One region of the Mycobacterium shimoidei genome, then DNA from elsewhere that is predicted to be linked to it. Evidence: riboswitches for the same ligand, from Rfam matches in the RefSeq annotation. Region 1 holds a riboswitch; the other holds the start of a gene.
The links. A riboswitch is a leader RNA that binds a small molecule or an ion and turns the genes downstream of it on or off. The one in region 1 is predicted to bind cobalamin.
Positions count from the first base shown of each region.

Region 1 (7,938 bases):
CGCCCCCGACACCGTCGGCGCCGGGGCCGGGGCCGGTGTGGGGCTCGGCGTCGGCGCGAGGGCCAACGCGGGGGGCGGAACGGTAGGCAAGATGGGCACCGGGATGGCATGCAGCCCGGCCAAGCCCGCCAGACCTGCTAAGCCGCCGACCACCAAAGGGGCGGCCGCCAACGGAACCAACGGCAGGGTCAACAGCGGCAGAAAGACCGGGAGCAGCACCAGCGACTGCTGGAGCAAGGTCTTCAGCAACGCGATGGTGTCGGTGATGATCGTGCCGATGGCTTCGATGGTGGTGAACAGCAATGTGTAAGCGATACTCGCGGGATTACCCGAGGCGAACGCCGCGGTGAGATCCGCTCCGATGAACGCGAACGTCTGGGACAGGAAGGCCACATAGGACCCGATATCCATTGGATAGCCAAGAGCGAACGCGATATTGAACGGGCTGAAGAACGCGATCGGGTTGCCGACCCAGGCCAGAAACGGATCGATTCCGGAGAGCAGCGACGCCAGGTAGGGGTCGTTGACCAGCGTGTCGATTAGCGGTTGTAAGACGTTGTTGTAGAAGTCGATATAGCCGATCTGCTGTAGCCACTGCTGAATCTCCTCTTGGGTATCGGGAGGCAGCGTCGACGACCCACCATCTGATGTGTCCGCCGCCGCATTGGCTTTCACGATCTGCGGTGCTGGTGTGGACGGCGGTGACGCGGCCACCGCGGCGGTGCCTATACCGTGGTAGATGCTCATCACGGTGGCGGCCTGGATCCACATCCGGACGTAGTCCGCCTCGTTCAATGCGATCGGAATCGTGTTGATACCAAAAAAATTCGTCGCTACCAGCACAGCGTGAGTGGCGTGGTTGGCGGCCAGCTCAGCCAGCGTCGGCATGGCCGCCAGCGCGCTGGTGTAGGCGGTGGCCACGGTTTCGTGTTGTGCGGCCATCGCTGTGCTGTCCGCGGCGGCCTGCGCCAGCCACGTCAGATACGGTGCATGGGCGGCAACGTAGGCCGCGGCGGTGGGTCCGTCCCAGCTGCCGGCCTGTACCGCCTCCAACACCGCGGTGAGCTCTTCGGCGGATTCGGTGTATTCGGTGCTCAACGAATTCCACGCCCCCGCGGCCGCCAGTAACGGGCCGGGGCCGGGGCCGGTGCTCAGCAGTGCGGAATGCACCTCCGGCGGCTGTGCCATCCAAATCGGCGCCGTCATCGATAGCCTCCCTCAGCCATGGTGAAATCCTTTGCCGGAGCGATCAATTGGATCAGGATCCAGCCCCAGATATTTGGCGCGCAGCCGATCCCACAGTTCCAGTTGGCCCCATGCGGGCTTGTCGCGAATCTGCTGATCGTTGGTCAAGAACGGGTTCGGCAGCATCAACGTCATCATCTGCTCGCCGCGTCCGTTGAACAGCCGCACACCCCACGACGTGGGGCACCCGTCGCTGCCGATTCGGCGATAGAGTTCCGCCCGCGAACATCTGCGGATCCGGCCTAGCTCGGGTCCGCTTGCCCGATGCTCGCCGATGCAGAGGTGAAAGTGCCAGCGGCCGAAGTCGACGGTGGCGTACCCGTCGGACATCCGGATGCGCTTGGGCGGGTTGGGCGCCGCCACTTCCCAAGCTGCGCCCTGGACCATCACGCCGAACCAGATGTCGTTCCAGTACTCCTCGAAGCACAGGCGAATCAGGTCGAGCAGGCTCTGTTCGTCGGTGGGCAGCGGCCAGACTTGTTCGCGGCCACCGCCGTCGGCATCGACCATGGCAGGTTGGGTCATGAGGGCACCGTCTTGCGTTCAGGGGGTGGTCTGGTCAGCACGCAGTCGCCGCACAATCCGCCGCGAGACGCGCGATAGTACAAACAGCAACTAGTGCGCCGATACGTGGCGCCGGTGAAAACCACCGCATCCGCGAGTCTTTCATCGGCACACAGACGGCGGGCCAGCGCTGTGGCCTCACCGCCCAGCACACCGCCGGCGCCGAGTAGCGCCGAGGCCGCGTTGCCCCGCAACAACTTCGCAGAGGTCGGGGTCAGTCGACGCAGTGCCGCGGCGAGCGGGTCGAGGTGCGTTGCGAGGACCATGTCGGTGAGCAGTGGCTCTAGGGCATCGCCCTCCCACGCGACGGGATGTTCGACGTGCAAGTGGATTTCGCCGTCGGTTTCTGAGAACATCAGGTGCTCGGGCGTCAGGTCGAGCAGTAGCCGGCCGGTGGCTAGCGCCCCGAGGCCAATCGACCACAGCCGTGCGGCAAAGCCGAGGAAGAACGTGGATGCCGCAACCCGTCGCTCGGCAGCGTCGATGCGTGCCTGCAGGCGATCAACAATGCCGCGCAATACGGCGGTGTCGGTGTAGAGCTGGCCCACCGGACGCCAACCCTGATCGACCGGGCCGGTTGTCAGTGTGAAATATGAGCTGACGCGAGAGAGTTCGTCGAGCAGCGCCGTCGCATGCGCCTCCGGCGCGCACCGGTGGGTAGTGGACGGCAACTTCGCCAGCAGCGCCGGGAGGTTGCCCAATTCGCCCGATACGGTGAAACCGGCGGCGCGCACCGTGACGTGGTCGGGCCGCGTTGCCGCGACGACGATCTCGGCGGGCTCGCGCACCACCCAGCCCTGCCGTGCGAGAATCCGCTGCAGCGCGCCGTGCAGTGGATCCCGCGCGTCAACGCGTGCTGGCCTGCCGCCGGTGGTGCGCACCACAAAAACTCCGCTGGCGGGCTCGAAGCACAGTGTGTCGCTGTCGAATACAGCACCGAGACGTCCCGACAGCACCAATTCCTCACCGATCGCGTCTAGCAGCTCACCGGCACTGTCGAACAGCCACACGCGATCGGCAACGCGCAGCGCAAGCTCCAAGTCGTGCGTGGACAACACGACTGCCAAGTTGTGGTTGCGGGCCAGCTCGCGCAGCATTTCGAGCAGCCCGGTGCGCGACGGCACGTCCAAAAAGGCTGTCGGCTCGTCGAGCAGCAGAACCGACGGCTGCTGGGCGAGCGCCCGTGCGGTCAACACCCGCTGCCGTTCGCCGTCAGAAAGTTCGGCGGCCGGTCGCGCCGCGAGGTGTGCGGCGTTCACCGCTGCCAGCGCCTCATCGACGACGGCGTCGTCGTCCGGCGTCAGCCGGCCACTGATGCCCAGGTGCGGGATGCGGCCCAAACCGGCGAGTTCGCGAGCCGACAGCAGGCCGGGGTCGACCCGGTCGGTGAGCACCACCGCCACCCGGCGGGCCAACGCATCGGCCGGCACCTGGGTCAGGTCGACTCCGTCGAGCAGCACCTGACCGTCGAGTGCGGCCTGCAGGCCGCACAAGGTGCGGATCAAGGTGGACTTCCCGCAGCCGTTGGGGCCGAGCAGCACGGTGAGTTCGCCGCGACGTGCCCGCGCCCGCAGACCGGTCGCGACCGTGGTGGTTGTGCGTCGGCGGCGATATCCGATGGCGAGGTCACGCAACTCGATCATTGGGCCAGCCCCACCCCGCGGCGGCTGCGCAGCAGCACGATGACCACAATCGGCGCACCGAGCAACGCGGTGACCGCATTGACCGGCAGGACTGCCCCGCTGCCCGGAAGCTGGCTGAGCACACCGCAGCCCAGTGCGGCGGCGGCACCCATCAAGACCACCCCGGGCAGCACCCAGCGGTGATCGGAGGTGCCCAGCGCCAACCGGGTCAGGTGCGGCACCGCGAGACCCAGGAAGGCGATCGGCCCGCAAAACGCCGTCGTCGCCCCGGCCAGCAGCGACGCCGACGCGACGGTGATCAGCCGCACCCGCCGCACATGCACGCCCATGGTGCGGGCATAGTTCTCGCCGAGTAACAGCGCGTTGAGCGGGCGCACGGTCAGCGCCGACACGATGACGCCGGCCGCGACGACAGGCAACAGCAGCCGCAAGTCGGCCCACCCGGTTCCGGCGAAACTGCCCAGCCCCCAAAGCAAATACTGCGACACCCGCTGCGGATCGGCGTAGACGAGCAGCACGCTGACAATCGCGGTGCTGGCCGCGCCCACCATCACGCCGATCAGCAGCAGCGTCACGGCCGAGCGCACCCAGCGTGCGAGTACCAGCACGATCGCCAGCACCGCCGCCGCGCCCAGCGCCGCCGCCAGCACCACACCGCCCGGTAGTGCCGAGCTGAAACCGGCTCCGGTGCCGATCACCACAACGGCCACACCCAAGCTTGCGCCGGAACTGACGCCCAGCACGTACGGGTCGGCGAGCGGGTTGCGAAACAGGGTCTGCATCTGCAGCCCGGCGACCCCGAGACCGGCACCCACCGCGATCGCGGTCAAGACCCGCGGCAACCGCATGCTGTGCACGATCACCTGCCAACGCGGGTCCGACGGTTGGGCGCCGACGAGCACCCGGACGGTGTCGTGCAGCGGCACCCGCACCGGCCCGAGCGCAAGGCCCAGCGCAGCCAGTACCACCACACCGGCGGCCAGCGCCGTCAACACCGTCGGGGTTTTGTTCATGCGCGGCTGACCTGCCGGTAGAACGCAAACTGATGGTTGGCAGACAGTTCGGGGTGCAGGATCGCCACCAGGTCGCTCAGCACCAGATCGGGGCGGGCCGCGCCGCGCTCCCAGTAATCGTCGGTCTGCGACCAGACTTGACCATCACGCACTGCGGCCAGTTCGCGATAGCGGCTGTCGACGGCCAGCGCGTCGGCGATAGTTTTCCAGCCGCTGCCGACCAGCCATAGCGGCGCGTGTCCGGCCCGGGCGTAGACCGACTCGAGGCTGAGATGCAAGCTGCCGGTGCCGGTGTCGCCGGCCCAGGGATAGCGGCCGCCGGCGTCGCGAACCAGACGAGCCGGGTAGCTGTCGCCGGCCGGCAGGGACCAGCTGCCCTGATCCATTGCGCCGAGCAGCACCTCGGTCGCCCGGGCATCAGCGGCCCTCCGGGCGATCCTGTGGTAGTCGTCGCGAAGCTTGGCGTACAGCTCGTCGGCCTTCTTTTCGGTGCCGGTGAGCGCCGCGAGCACCTTGACCCATTCGGCCCGGCCCAGCGGGGTGGGCTCCAGCCATTCGGCGTCGGCGACCACCGGGACGCCGGCCTCGCGCAGCTTGACATAGCCCGGGTCGTCGATGCCCGCCGCGACCAGCACATCGGGGCGCGCGGCGAGCACGGTCTCGGCATCGATCTGCTGCCCCGGCGCGTAGCTGACGATCTTGCCGCTGTCGACGCGATGGCGAAGCTGTGGGCTGACGACGTAGGCGGTGTTCGCGACACCGGTGATCACGTCGGTCCGCTGGAGTTCGCTGATCATGCCCAGCTGGGTGGTGGATGCCGAATACATGCTGGTGACCGGCACCGTAATCCGCGGCGCGGCGGCCAGCGCTCCGGTCAGCTGCGGGGCGGGCGCACCACAGCGCACCAGCACATATGACTGCGGCTTGGCACGCGGATACGGCTGCTTGACGGTCAGCACCTGATAGCTGTTGTGGTAGCTGAGCGTGAAATTGGTGGCGTCGACGACCCTCGATTTGTCCGGGAAGTAGTCGGTGTGCGCGTCGAAGTCGGTAATGCAGCCGCTGGGCAGCGCGGTGCCGGTCTCAGGGCGGGCGGCACACGCCCCCGCCGTGAGCGCCGTGACGGCGACCAGCGTGACGGCCACCCAACAACGACGTGACATCGACGTCATCAGCTCTCTCGGGGTACACCGCCCCGGTTCGCAGGATGCGATGACGCGAGTGTCCTGGCTCTCGGATCACTGCTCGCCTCGCCTTCCAGCTCGCGGCCGTGGCTAATGAGGGTCGCTCCCCGATCACAGTGGCGGGACCGCGCCGGATTCACACCGGCTTCCTGCATCGTCATCGCCTTACGCGCGACATTGTCGCACAACGGTTGCCAGGCGGCGGTCAAGTCGGCGACGTAGTGACGGCTCAGGTCACCGCGGCTCGCCGTTGAGCCGGTAGCGGATCAGCCGCGAGCTGTTGGCGACGACGGCCACCGACGACGCGTTGTGCAGGATCGCGGCGAGCACCGGTGACAGTGCTCCGCCGGCGCCGATCAACAGCCCTGCGGCGTTGACCGCGATCGACATGCCGTAGTTCTGCCGGATCACGTCGACGGCCCGCGCGCCCAGGTCACCCACGTCGAGTAGGCGTTGCAGGTCGTCGTTGGCCAGCGCTACGTCGGCGGTTTCGACGGCGACGTCGGTGCCGGCCAGCCCCATGGCGATGCCGATGTCGGCCGCGGCCAGCGCGGGCGCGTCGTTGATGCCGTCGCCGACCATGCCGACGACGTGGCCCTCGTCCTGCAGCGTGCGCACCACTTCGAGCTTGTCCTCAGGCAGCACCTCGGCGCGCCATTCGTCGATACCGAGGTCGGCGGCAACCACCTCGGCGATCTCCGGATGATCACCGGTGAGCATGACGATCCGTCGAATTCCGTTGCCCCGCAACCGCTGCAGCACATCGGGCGCCTCAGGGCGCACCTCGTCGCGCAGACTGATCAGACCCACCAAAGTCCCGTCCACCGCCAACAGCAGCGGAGTCTCGGCCTGGCGACGCAGCTTGTCCACCCACTCGGTGGCCTCGCTGGTCACCTCGACGTTTTCCGACTGCAGCAGCCCCGGGCTGCCCAGCAGCAGGGTGCGGCCATCCGCCCAGGTCCGCATGCCCAGGCCGACCAGGACCTCGCACTCTTCATGCGGCGGGATGATGATGCGGCGTTCCTCCGTCGAGCGGATCACCGCCTCGGCCAGCGGGTGGCGGGAGTGCAGCTCCGAGCTCGCCGCATAGGCGAGACCCTGCTCTGGCTGCCAATCTTCGTGTAAGGCAATGATGTTCGTCACTATCGGTCGGCCGCCGGTCAGTGTCCCGGTCTTGTCGAACACGATCGCGTCCCCCCGCCCCGCCTGCTCGAGGTGCGACCCGCCCTTGATCAGGATGCCGCGGCGTGCACCGTTGCCGATCGCGGCGCTGATCGCCGTCGGGGTGGCCAGCCCCACGGCGCACGGGCACGCGATCAGCAGCATGGTCATGGCGCGCCGGACATCACCGGTGATCGCCAGGGTGATCGCCGAGACGATGAACGAGATGGGAACGAAGCGACGGGAGAAGTTTTCGCCGACAGTCTGGATCGGCGCCCGATCGTGGTGCGCCTCTTCGACTCTGGAGATGATGCGGCCGATGGTCGTTTGGTTGCCGACAGCACGCGCCCGGACCACCAGTCGTCCACGCAGCACCACCGAACCGGCGTGCACCACCGACCCGGCGACGATGCTGACCGGCAGCGTCTCGCCGGTGATCGCGGACTGATCGACAATCGCCTCGCCGTCGATGACCTCGCCGTCGACCGGGATCGCCACGTGGTCGTGAACCACCACGTCGTCGCCGACCTGCACGGTGTCGATGGCTACCTGCACCTCGTTGCCGTCGTCGAGGCGAAGCCAGGCCGTATCGGCGGCGCCGCGCAACAGGTCGGAGATCGCCCGCCGGGTCCGACGCAGCGTTAGATCCTGCAGGTACTCACCGATATTGAGCAGCCACAGCACAGTCAACGCCACCACGTTCTCGCGCAGCACCAGGCTGGCCACCGTCGCCGCTGTCACCAACGCGTCGGTGCCGGCGCGCCCGGAGCGCAGCGCGCGCAGCGCGCCGCGCAAGAACGGGTAGCCCATGAATATCGTTGCGCCGGTGGCCACCAGCTGGCCGCTCGGACCCAGAAGTGGTGGCCGGTTGAACGCGTAACGGCGCACACCGAGCAACGCCAGTGCCGCACCGCCGATCACCATGCGCAGCACATCGGCGTTGCGGACGTCCGCCGAGCGCGGCGTGCGTGCCGGAATCAGCTCTGCCGCAACATGTTCAGCTGAGCGGATCGCGTCCAAAACCACCGTGCGGTCGCAGCGTTTCGGTGAGTACCACACCACGACCGAACCGGTGTGCGGATAGGCGTGCACCGCTCGCACCCCGTTTTGGCTTTCGACCGCGTCCTC
Region 1 covers NZ_UEGW01000001.1:4,821,777-4,829,714, reverse strand. Annotated here, with positions in the region: partial or broken gene MSP7336_RS23440 (PPE family protein) at 1-1,206, opposite strand, end outside; gene MSP7336_RS23435 (DUF7676 family protein) at 1,219-1,770, opposite strand; gene MSP7336_RS23430 (ATP-binding cassette domain-containing protein) at 1,767-3,452, opposite strand; gene MSP7336_RS23425 (FecCD family ABC transporter permease) at 3,449-4,465, opposite strand; gene MSP7336_RS23420 (ABC transporter substrate-binding protein) at 4,462-5,628, opposite strand; cobalamin riboswitch at 5,665-5,844, opposite strand; gene ctpC (manganese-exporting P-type ATPase CtpC) at 5,884-7,938, opposite strand, start outside.

Region 2 (7,938 bases), 2.5 Mb from region 1:
GTTATCGATGGACGTCACGCTGTACACAGTGACTTTCGACTGCGCCGACGCCGCCGCACTCGGCCGCTTCTGGTCCGAGCTGCTGCATAGTCCGCTTGACGACGGCGCGACCGCCGATTTCGCGTCAATCGGCATGTCGGCCGACCGCGGGTCTCCTCCGCACCTGGCGTTCGTGCGGGTGCCCGAGGACAAACAGGTCAAAAATCGGGTTCACGTCGACCTCGTCGCGGACGACCTGGCTGCCGCCGTCGACCGCGCCGTGGAACTCGGCGCGACCCGGCTCGCTGACCGAGCCGACGACAGCTACCGCTGGAGCACGCTGGCTGATCCCGAGGGCAACGAGTTCGACATCGTGGCGGCCTGACATGTCAACGCTTGTGCAGGCGCTGATCAGTACTGGCCCGCCCGCCGACCGGGCCGACGCAATGGCGCTTTACGGATGGCTGGTCGGGTGCTGGGACGTGGATGTCACGGCCTATGGCGATGACGGCGCGCGCCGCGTCACCGGCTGGATGGTCGCGGACTGGGTGCTCGACGGCCGGGCCATCCAAGACGTCTGGCACGCCGAAAACATGTTCCACGGGACCACGCTGCGGGTGTATGACCCGGCCATCGACGCCTGGCACATCCAGTGGACCGAACCGCAGTTAGGAGTCCGGCTCACCCAGCTGGGCCGCGCCGATGCCGCCGGCATCGTGCAGGACGGCACGCTGCCCGACGGCACCGACATTCGGTGGAGCTTCCGTGACGTCGCCGCGGACTCGTTTCGCTGGTGCGATGAACGCAGCCGTGACGGACGGGACTGGCAACTACGCCAGGAGTACCGGGCCCGTCGAGTGTCGGGACACTAGGCCGACGCTCGCAGCTCCCTGGCAGCGGCAACCAGGTTCTTCAGCGACGCGCGCACCTCGTCGGGGTTGCGGGTCTTCAGACCGCAGTCCGGGTTGACCCAGAGTCGCTCAGCCGGCACGGCTTTCAGCGCCGCACGCAACGACTTGATGATCTCGTCGGTGCTCGGCACCCGCGGGGAGTGGATGTCGTAGACGCCGGGCCCCACGCTGTTGGCGAAGCCGACCGAGTTCAGGTCGTCGAGCACTTCCATGTGCGAGCGGGCGGCTTCGATCGAGGTGACGTCGGCGTCCAAGTCCGCAATGGCCCCGATCACCTCGCCGAACTCCGAGTAGCACAGGTGGGTGTGGATCTGGGTGGAATCCGAGACCCCCGATGTCGCCAGCCGGAACGCGCCCACCGCCCACCGCAGGTACTCCTGCTTGTCGGCGTCGCGGAGCGGCAAGAGTTCGCGCAGCGCGGGCTCGTCGACCTGGATGATCCCGATGCCGGCCGACTGAAGGTCGACCGTTTCGTCGCGGATGGCCAGCGCAACCTGATTGGCGGTGTCGGCCAGCGGCTGGTCGTCGCGCACGAACGACCAAGCCAGGATCGTCACCGGACCGGTGAGCATGCCCTTGACGGGCTTGTCGGTCAGCGACTGCGCATAGGTGATCCACTCGACCGTCATCGGGTGGGTGCGGGCGACGTCGCCGTAGAGGATCGGCGGGCGCACACAGCGGCTGCCGTAGGACTGTACCCAGCCGTTTTGGGTGGCGAAGAACCCGTCGAGTTGCTCGGCGAAGTACTGCACCATGTCGTTGCGCTCCGGTTCGCCGTGCACCAGCACGTCGAGGCCGAGATCCTCCTGCAGCTTGATGACCTCGGCGATCTCGCGCTTCATCCGCTTCTCGTATTCCTCGCGGTCGATTTCGCCGGAACGCAGCGCCGCGCGCGCCTTGCGGATCGCCGAGGTCTGCGGATACGAGCCGATCGTGGTGGTCGGCAGCGGAGGCAGGTGCAGGCGCGCGTTCTGGGCCTCGCGGCGCTGAGCGGCCGGGCCGCGCTCGGTGCCGCCCGACTTGGCGATCGACTCGATGCGGGCGCGCACCTGGTTGTTGTGCAGTCGCGGATCCGAACGGCGTGATTCCAGCGCCGCATTGGACGCGGCGATCTCATCGGCCACCGCGTCGCGGCCGTCGCGCAGCGCACGTGCCAGCACGGCCACTTCGTGCACCTTCTCGGCCCCGAAGGCCAGCCAGCTGCGCAGCGCGGCGTCCATGTCGGTTTCGGGCTCCAGCGAGTACGGCACATGCAGCGTTGAGCACGAGGTCGAGACGGCGAGCGCTTTGACCGACCCGAGCAGGCTGGCGAGTCGGCCCAGCGCCGCCTCCAGGTCGGTGCGCCAGACGTTGCGCCCGTTGACGATTCCGGCCACCAGCACCTTGTCGGCGAGTTCGGGCACCGACGCGATCGAGGAGTCCGAGCCGCGCACCAGGTCTACGCCGATCGCCTCGACGGGGGTGCGGGCCAGTGCGGGCAGTGCAGCGCCCGGATCGCCGAAGTAGGTGGCCACGTGGATCGCCGGCCGGTTGTCGAGTGATCCCAGCGCCGTGTACACCTTCTCGGCCAGCGCGGGCGCGTCGGCGTGGATGTCGGTGACCAGTACCGGCTCGTCGAGCTGCACCCAGCCGGCACCGCCCGCGGCGAGCTGCCCGAGCAGCTCGGCGTAGAGCGGGACCAGCTCGTCGACCCGCTCGATCGGTGCGCCGGCGCCGTCGACGGCCTTACTCAGCAGCAGGAATGTGATCGGCCCGATGATCACCGGACGAGCCGGAATCCCTTGCGATAGCGCTTCTTTGAGCTCGGCAAGCACCTTACCCGCGTTCAGGGTGAACGTGGTGTCCGGCCCGATTTCCGGCACGATGTAGTGGTAGTTGGTGTCAAACCACTTGGTCATCTCCAGCGGCGCTATCTCGTCGGTGCCGCGAGCCGCCGCGAAGTAGCGGTCCAACTCGTCGGACACCGACTCGACCCGGGCCGGCAGCGCGCCGAGCAGTACCGCGGTGTCGAGCATCTGGTCGTAGTAGGAGAACGTGTTCACCGGCACCGAGTCCAGCCCGGCCTCGGCCAGTTGCGCCCAGGTATCGCGACGCAGCTGTGCGGCGACGGACTCCAACTCAGCGCGGCTGGTTCGTCCGGCCCAATAACCTTCCGTCGCGCGTTTGAGCTCGCGGCGGGGGCCGATGCGCGGAGAGCCGGTGATGGTGGCGGTAAAGGGTCTAGCGATCACGTGTATGTCCTTCACTCGACGTGAGGGTCATCGCCAGTTGGACGCACGGCACATACAACCGTTGCGGCCGGACGCCCATTCCACGAGGCGATGAGCCCGCCGGACGCGGCGCGTCCGGCCCAGCCGGCAGGTCTTCGGACTCGCAGGCGCGCACCGCGGTGGTGCTCCTACTGGCCGTCGCTTCCCAGTCCCGGTTCGTGCTTGGACCAGTGCTGATGACGGCGGTCGTTCCTGCATACCGCTGCGGGACAGTCCCGGATTCTCACCGGAGTTCCCTCTCGCAAGACACCAATGACCTGTCTTGCTCGATGCCGACACGCGTGCCGGCAGACCAGCTGTGCAGCAAAGATTACCTTTCCGCGGTCAGCGGCCCGCCAGCGCCTCGGCGATCGGCACCCCGCCGGCGTTGAAGTCGATCGTCCGACCAATCGTCGACCCGTCGGCCAGCGCCGCAGCCGCGACCAATGCGACGTCTTCCCGGGAAACCTCCCCGCCCGCCGCCCCGACGGCGATGCGCCCGCTGGCCGGCTCCAGCGTGAGACGGCCCGGCCCGAGAATCGTCCAGTCCAGGTCGCTGGCCCGCAGGTGGGCATCGGCGGCGGCCTTGGCCTGTGCGTACGGGAAAAACGGATTGTCTTGCGACACACCGTGGTCCGGTCCGGCGCCGAAGTAAGACACCATCACGAACCGGCGCGCGCCCGCCCGGCCGGCCGCGTCGATGACACGCATGGCGGCGTCGCGGTCGACGGCATAGGTGCGGGCCGGGTTACCGCCGCCGGCGCCGGCGGAGAACACCACGGCATCCTGGCCGGCCAACAGACCGGCCAGCGCATCGGTGTCCAGCTGCTCGATATCGGCGCGGACCGCACGAGCACCGCTCGCCCCCACGTCGTCGGTGTGGTCGGGGTTGCGGAACACCGATGTCACCTCGTCGCCCCGTTCGGTCAGGATCCGGGCCAGGTGTAGCGCCACCTTGCCGTGGCCGCCGACAATGACGATGCGCGCCATGGTTGCGACGCTACCCGCGGTTTCAGCCCCCCGCCGCGAGTCGACTAACGGGTTGGTCAACAATCGAGGCACAACCTCTTTCGTAAGGAGAACTCATGGCTGAAGCCGTCATCGTCGAGGCAGTCCGGTCACCGGTCGGGAAACGCAACGGTGCCCTGTCCGGGGTGCACCCCGCGGACCTGTCCGCGCAGGTACTCAACGGGCTGGTGGAGCGGGCCGGCATCGACCCCGGGCTGGTCGAGGACGTGATCTGGGGATGCGTCATGCAGGCCGGCGAGCAGGCGCTCGACATCGCCCGCACCGCGCTGCTGACCGCCGGCTGGCCCGAGACCGTGCCCGGTGTCACCGTCGACCGCCAGTGCGGGTCTAGCCAGCAGTCGGTGCACTTCGCCGCGGCCGGTGTGATCGCCGGTCACTACGACGTCGTCGTCGCCGGCGGTGTGGAGTCGATGTCGCGGACCCCGATGGGGGCGTCGCTGGCCAACGGCGGACGGCCCTACTCGCAGGCGTTCTTGGACCGCTACGACGGCGCGATCCCCAACCAGGGCATCGGCGCGGAGATGATCGCCGAGCAGTGGGGATTCGACCGCACCGCACTCGACGAGTTCTCGCTGGGCTCCCATGAAAAAGCCGCGGCGGCACAGGATTCCGGTGCGTTCGACGACCAGATCGTGGGCATCAAAGATCAGGACGGCAACGTGGTGCTCAAGGACGAGGGCATCCGGCGCGGCACGACGATGGAAAAGATGGCTCAGTTGAAGCCGGCGTTCAAGGAAGACGGCGTCATCCACGCGGGCAACTCCAGCCAGATCTCCGACGGCTCGGCCGCGCTGCTGTTCATGTCGGCGGAGAAGGCGAAGTCGTTGAAACTCAACCCGATTGCCAGGGTGCACACCGCGACGCTCGCCGGCGCCAACCCGGTGATCATGCTCACCGCACCGATCCCGGCCACCCAGAAGGCGCTCAAGCGCTCCGGTTTGAAGCTCGAGGACATCGGGGTGTTCGAAGTCAACGAGGCGTTCGCGCCGGTGCCGCTGGCCTGGCTGAAGGACATCGGCGCCGACGAGAAGAAGCTCAACCCCAACGGCGGCGCGATCGCGCTCGGCCACCCGCTCGGCGGGTCGGGTGCCCGGATCATGACGACGATGCTCTACCACATGCGCGACAAGGGAATTCGCTACGGGCTGCAGACCATGTGCGAGGGTGGCGGCCAGGCCAACGCCACCATCCTGGAATTGCTGTGACACAGACCGAAGCCGCGGCGCTCACCGAGCGCCGCGGCAACGTCTTGATCATCACCATCAACCGGCCGGAGGCGCGCAACTGCGTCAACGGTGCCGTCAGCATCGCCGTCGGCGACGCGCTTGAACAAGCGCAGCACGACGCCGACGTGAGGGCGGTGGTGATCACCGGTGCCGGCGACAAATCCTTTTGCGCCGGAGCCGATCTCAAGGCAATCTCGCGTCGGGAGAACATTTACCATCCCGACCACGCGGAGTGGGGATTCGCCGGCTACGTGCGCCACTTCATCGACAAGCCCACGATTGCCGCGGTCAACGGGACCGCGCTGGGCGGTGGTACCGAGCTGGCGTTGGCCAGCGACCTGGTGGTAGCCGAGGAGCGGGCGCAGTTCGGGCTGCCGGAAGTGAAGGTCGGGCTGATCGCGGGCGCTGGCGGGGTGTTCCGGATCGTCCAGCAGCTGCCACGCAAGGTGGGGCTCGAAATGCTGTACACCGGCGAGCCGATCAGCGCGGCCGATGCGCTCAAGTGGGGTCTGATCAACCAGGTCGTTCCCGACGGCACCGTGCTGGACGCCGCGCTGGCGCTGGCGCAGCGCGTCACGGTGAACGCACCCCTGTCGGTCCAGGCCAGCAAGCGAATCGCCTACGGCGCCGACGACGGCATCATCCCCGACGAAGAGGCGGCGTGGGCGCGCACCACCCGGGAGTTCGGCACGTTGCTGCGATCCGAAGACGCCAAAGAAGGCCCGCTGGCCTTCGCCGAGAAGCGTCCGCCGGTCTGGAAGGCGCGCTGAGTCAGCTCACCGCGGCGATCGCAAGCGCGGCGAAGCCGGGCGCAGCGGGTCGCCGTTAATCACCGCGGCGATCGCAAGCGCGGCGAAGCCGGGCGCAGCGGGTCGCCGCTGATCACCGCGCCAGCATGTTCACTGCCCCGCGGAACACCCCGGGAAGGGCGCTGGCCGCCGGCACGATGGCGTGGCGGGCCGGCCGCAGCGTGGTGCTCAGCACCAGCGTGCGGGTCAGCAGGCGGTAGTCGCGGGTGATGCGGTGCCACTGCTTCTGGTAGGACAGCGGATCGTCCTGCACAATTGCGCTCACCGCCGCGCCGGCCTGCTTGACCGCCAGGCTGATGCCCTCGCCGGTCAGCGCATCTTCGTATCCCGCAGCGTCGCCGACCAGTAGCACCCGTCCGGCGACCCGCCGGGAGACCACTTGCCGCAGCGGCCCGCAGCCACGGGCCCGGCCGCGATCGGCCCCGTGCAGGCGGTGTGCCAACTCGGGGAACCAGCCCAGGTCGGGCGGGTGCGACGACAAGATCGCCACGCCGACCAGATCCGGCTCCACCGGCGTCACGTACGCCTCGCCCCAGGGCGACCAGTACACCTCGACGAATTCCGACCAGACGGGCACCGAAAAGTGCCACCGTACGCCGTAGCGTCGCGGTCTACCGGCCACCGCCTTGATGCCGACGGCACGACGCACCGCCGAATGCAGCCCGTCGGCCGCCACCAACCACTTCGCGCGCACACCGGCTGCGCTCACGCCGGCCGCGTCCTGCGCGACATCGGTAACTCTCGTCGAAACCCATTCGGTGTCTTCCTGTTTGGCACGTGCAGCCAACGCTGCGTGCAGGGTGGTGCGCCGCACCCCGCGGCCCGGACCCCGGCGAAACCGCGCCTCGACGCGGTGATGCCCACTCAGATACGCGATCCCCTGAAACGGCACACCGGCCGGGTCGACGCCGAGCGATGCCAGTTCGGCCAGCCCGCCGGGCATCAACCCCTCACCGCAAGCCTTGTCGATCGGATCCGGCCGGGGCTCGGCCACGATCACCGAAAGTCCGTGCCGGCGAGCATGTAACGCGGTGGCCAGCCCGCCCGGACCGCCGCCGACGATCAGCAGGTCGGCATCATAGGTCAACGCGCCGCTCCTCATCGCTCGGCTCTGCATGGCCGCTGGCGCGGGCGCTCACGTGTAACCCAGCGCTTGGTTTTCCACCCGGAGCCGCACGGTGAGCAGCAGGGCGTTGACGACGGTGAAGGTGGCCGCCGTCAGCCATGCGGTATGCACCAATGGCAGCGCCACACCCTCGAGCACCACCGCGACGTAGTTCGGATGGTGCAACCAGCGGTACGGACCACGTCGCACCAACGGCGTTTCGGGCAGAACGATGACCAAGGTGTTCCATCGGCGGCCCAACGTCGTCACGCACCACCAACGCAGCGCCTGGCTCAGCGCCGCCAGGGCCAGCATCGGCCAGCCGAGCAACGCTATGAACGGCCGGTGCAACGCCCACACCTCGGCGACACAGCCGATCAGCAACCCGGCGTGCACGACAACCATCACCGGGTAGTGACCACGCCCGAATTCCCTGCCCCCATGGGCAAATGCCCACTGGGCGTTGCGTCTGGAGATGACCAGCTCAATCAGCCGTTCGATGCCGACCGCCAGGATCAGCAGGTAATACATCGCTACCAGCCGAGTAGCACGAGTTCCGAGCAGAACGCCGGGCCCATGGCGACCATCAATCCGTACGAGCCGGGCGGCGGTGGATCAGCCAGGTTGGCC
Region 2 covers NZ_UEGW01000001.1:2,301,636-2,309,573, forward strand. Annotated here, with positions in the region: gene MSP7336_RS11340 (VOC family protein) at 8-364, shown strand; gene MSP7336_RS11345 (hypothetical protein) at 366-851, shown strand; gene metE (5-methyltetrahydropteroyltriglutamate--homocysteine S-methyltransferase) at 848-3,121, opposite strand; cobalamin riboswitch at 3,230-3,472, opposite strand; gene MSP7336_RS11355 (SDR family oxidoreductase) at 3,485-4,129, opposite strand; gene MSP7336_RS11360 (thiolase family protein) at 4,225-5,373, shown strand; gene MSP7336_RS11365 (enoyl-CoA hydratase-related protein) at 5,364-6,164, shown strand; gene MSP7336_RS11375 (NAD(P)/FAD-dependent oxidoreductase) at 6,277-7,290, opposite strand; gene MSP7336_RS11380 (isoprenylcysteine carboxyl methyltransferase family protein) at 7,339-7,839, opposite strand; gene MSP7336_RS11385 (type III polyketide synthase) at 7,842-7,938, opposite strand, start outside.
Region 2: it holds a riboswitch for cobalamin, as region 1 does, so the genes downstream of both, metE (5-methyltetrahydropteroyltriglutamate--homocysteine S-methyltransferase) here and MSP7336_RS23420 (ABC transporter substrate-binding protein) in region 1, are expected to answer to the same signal.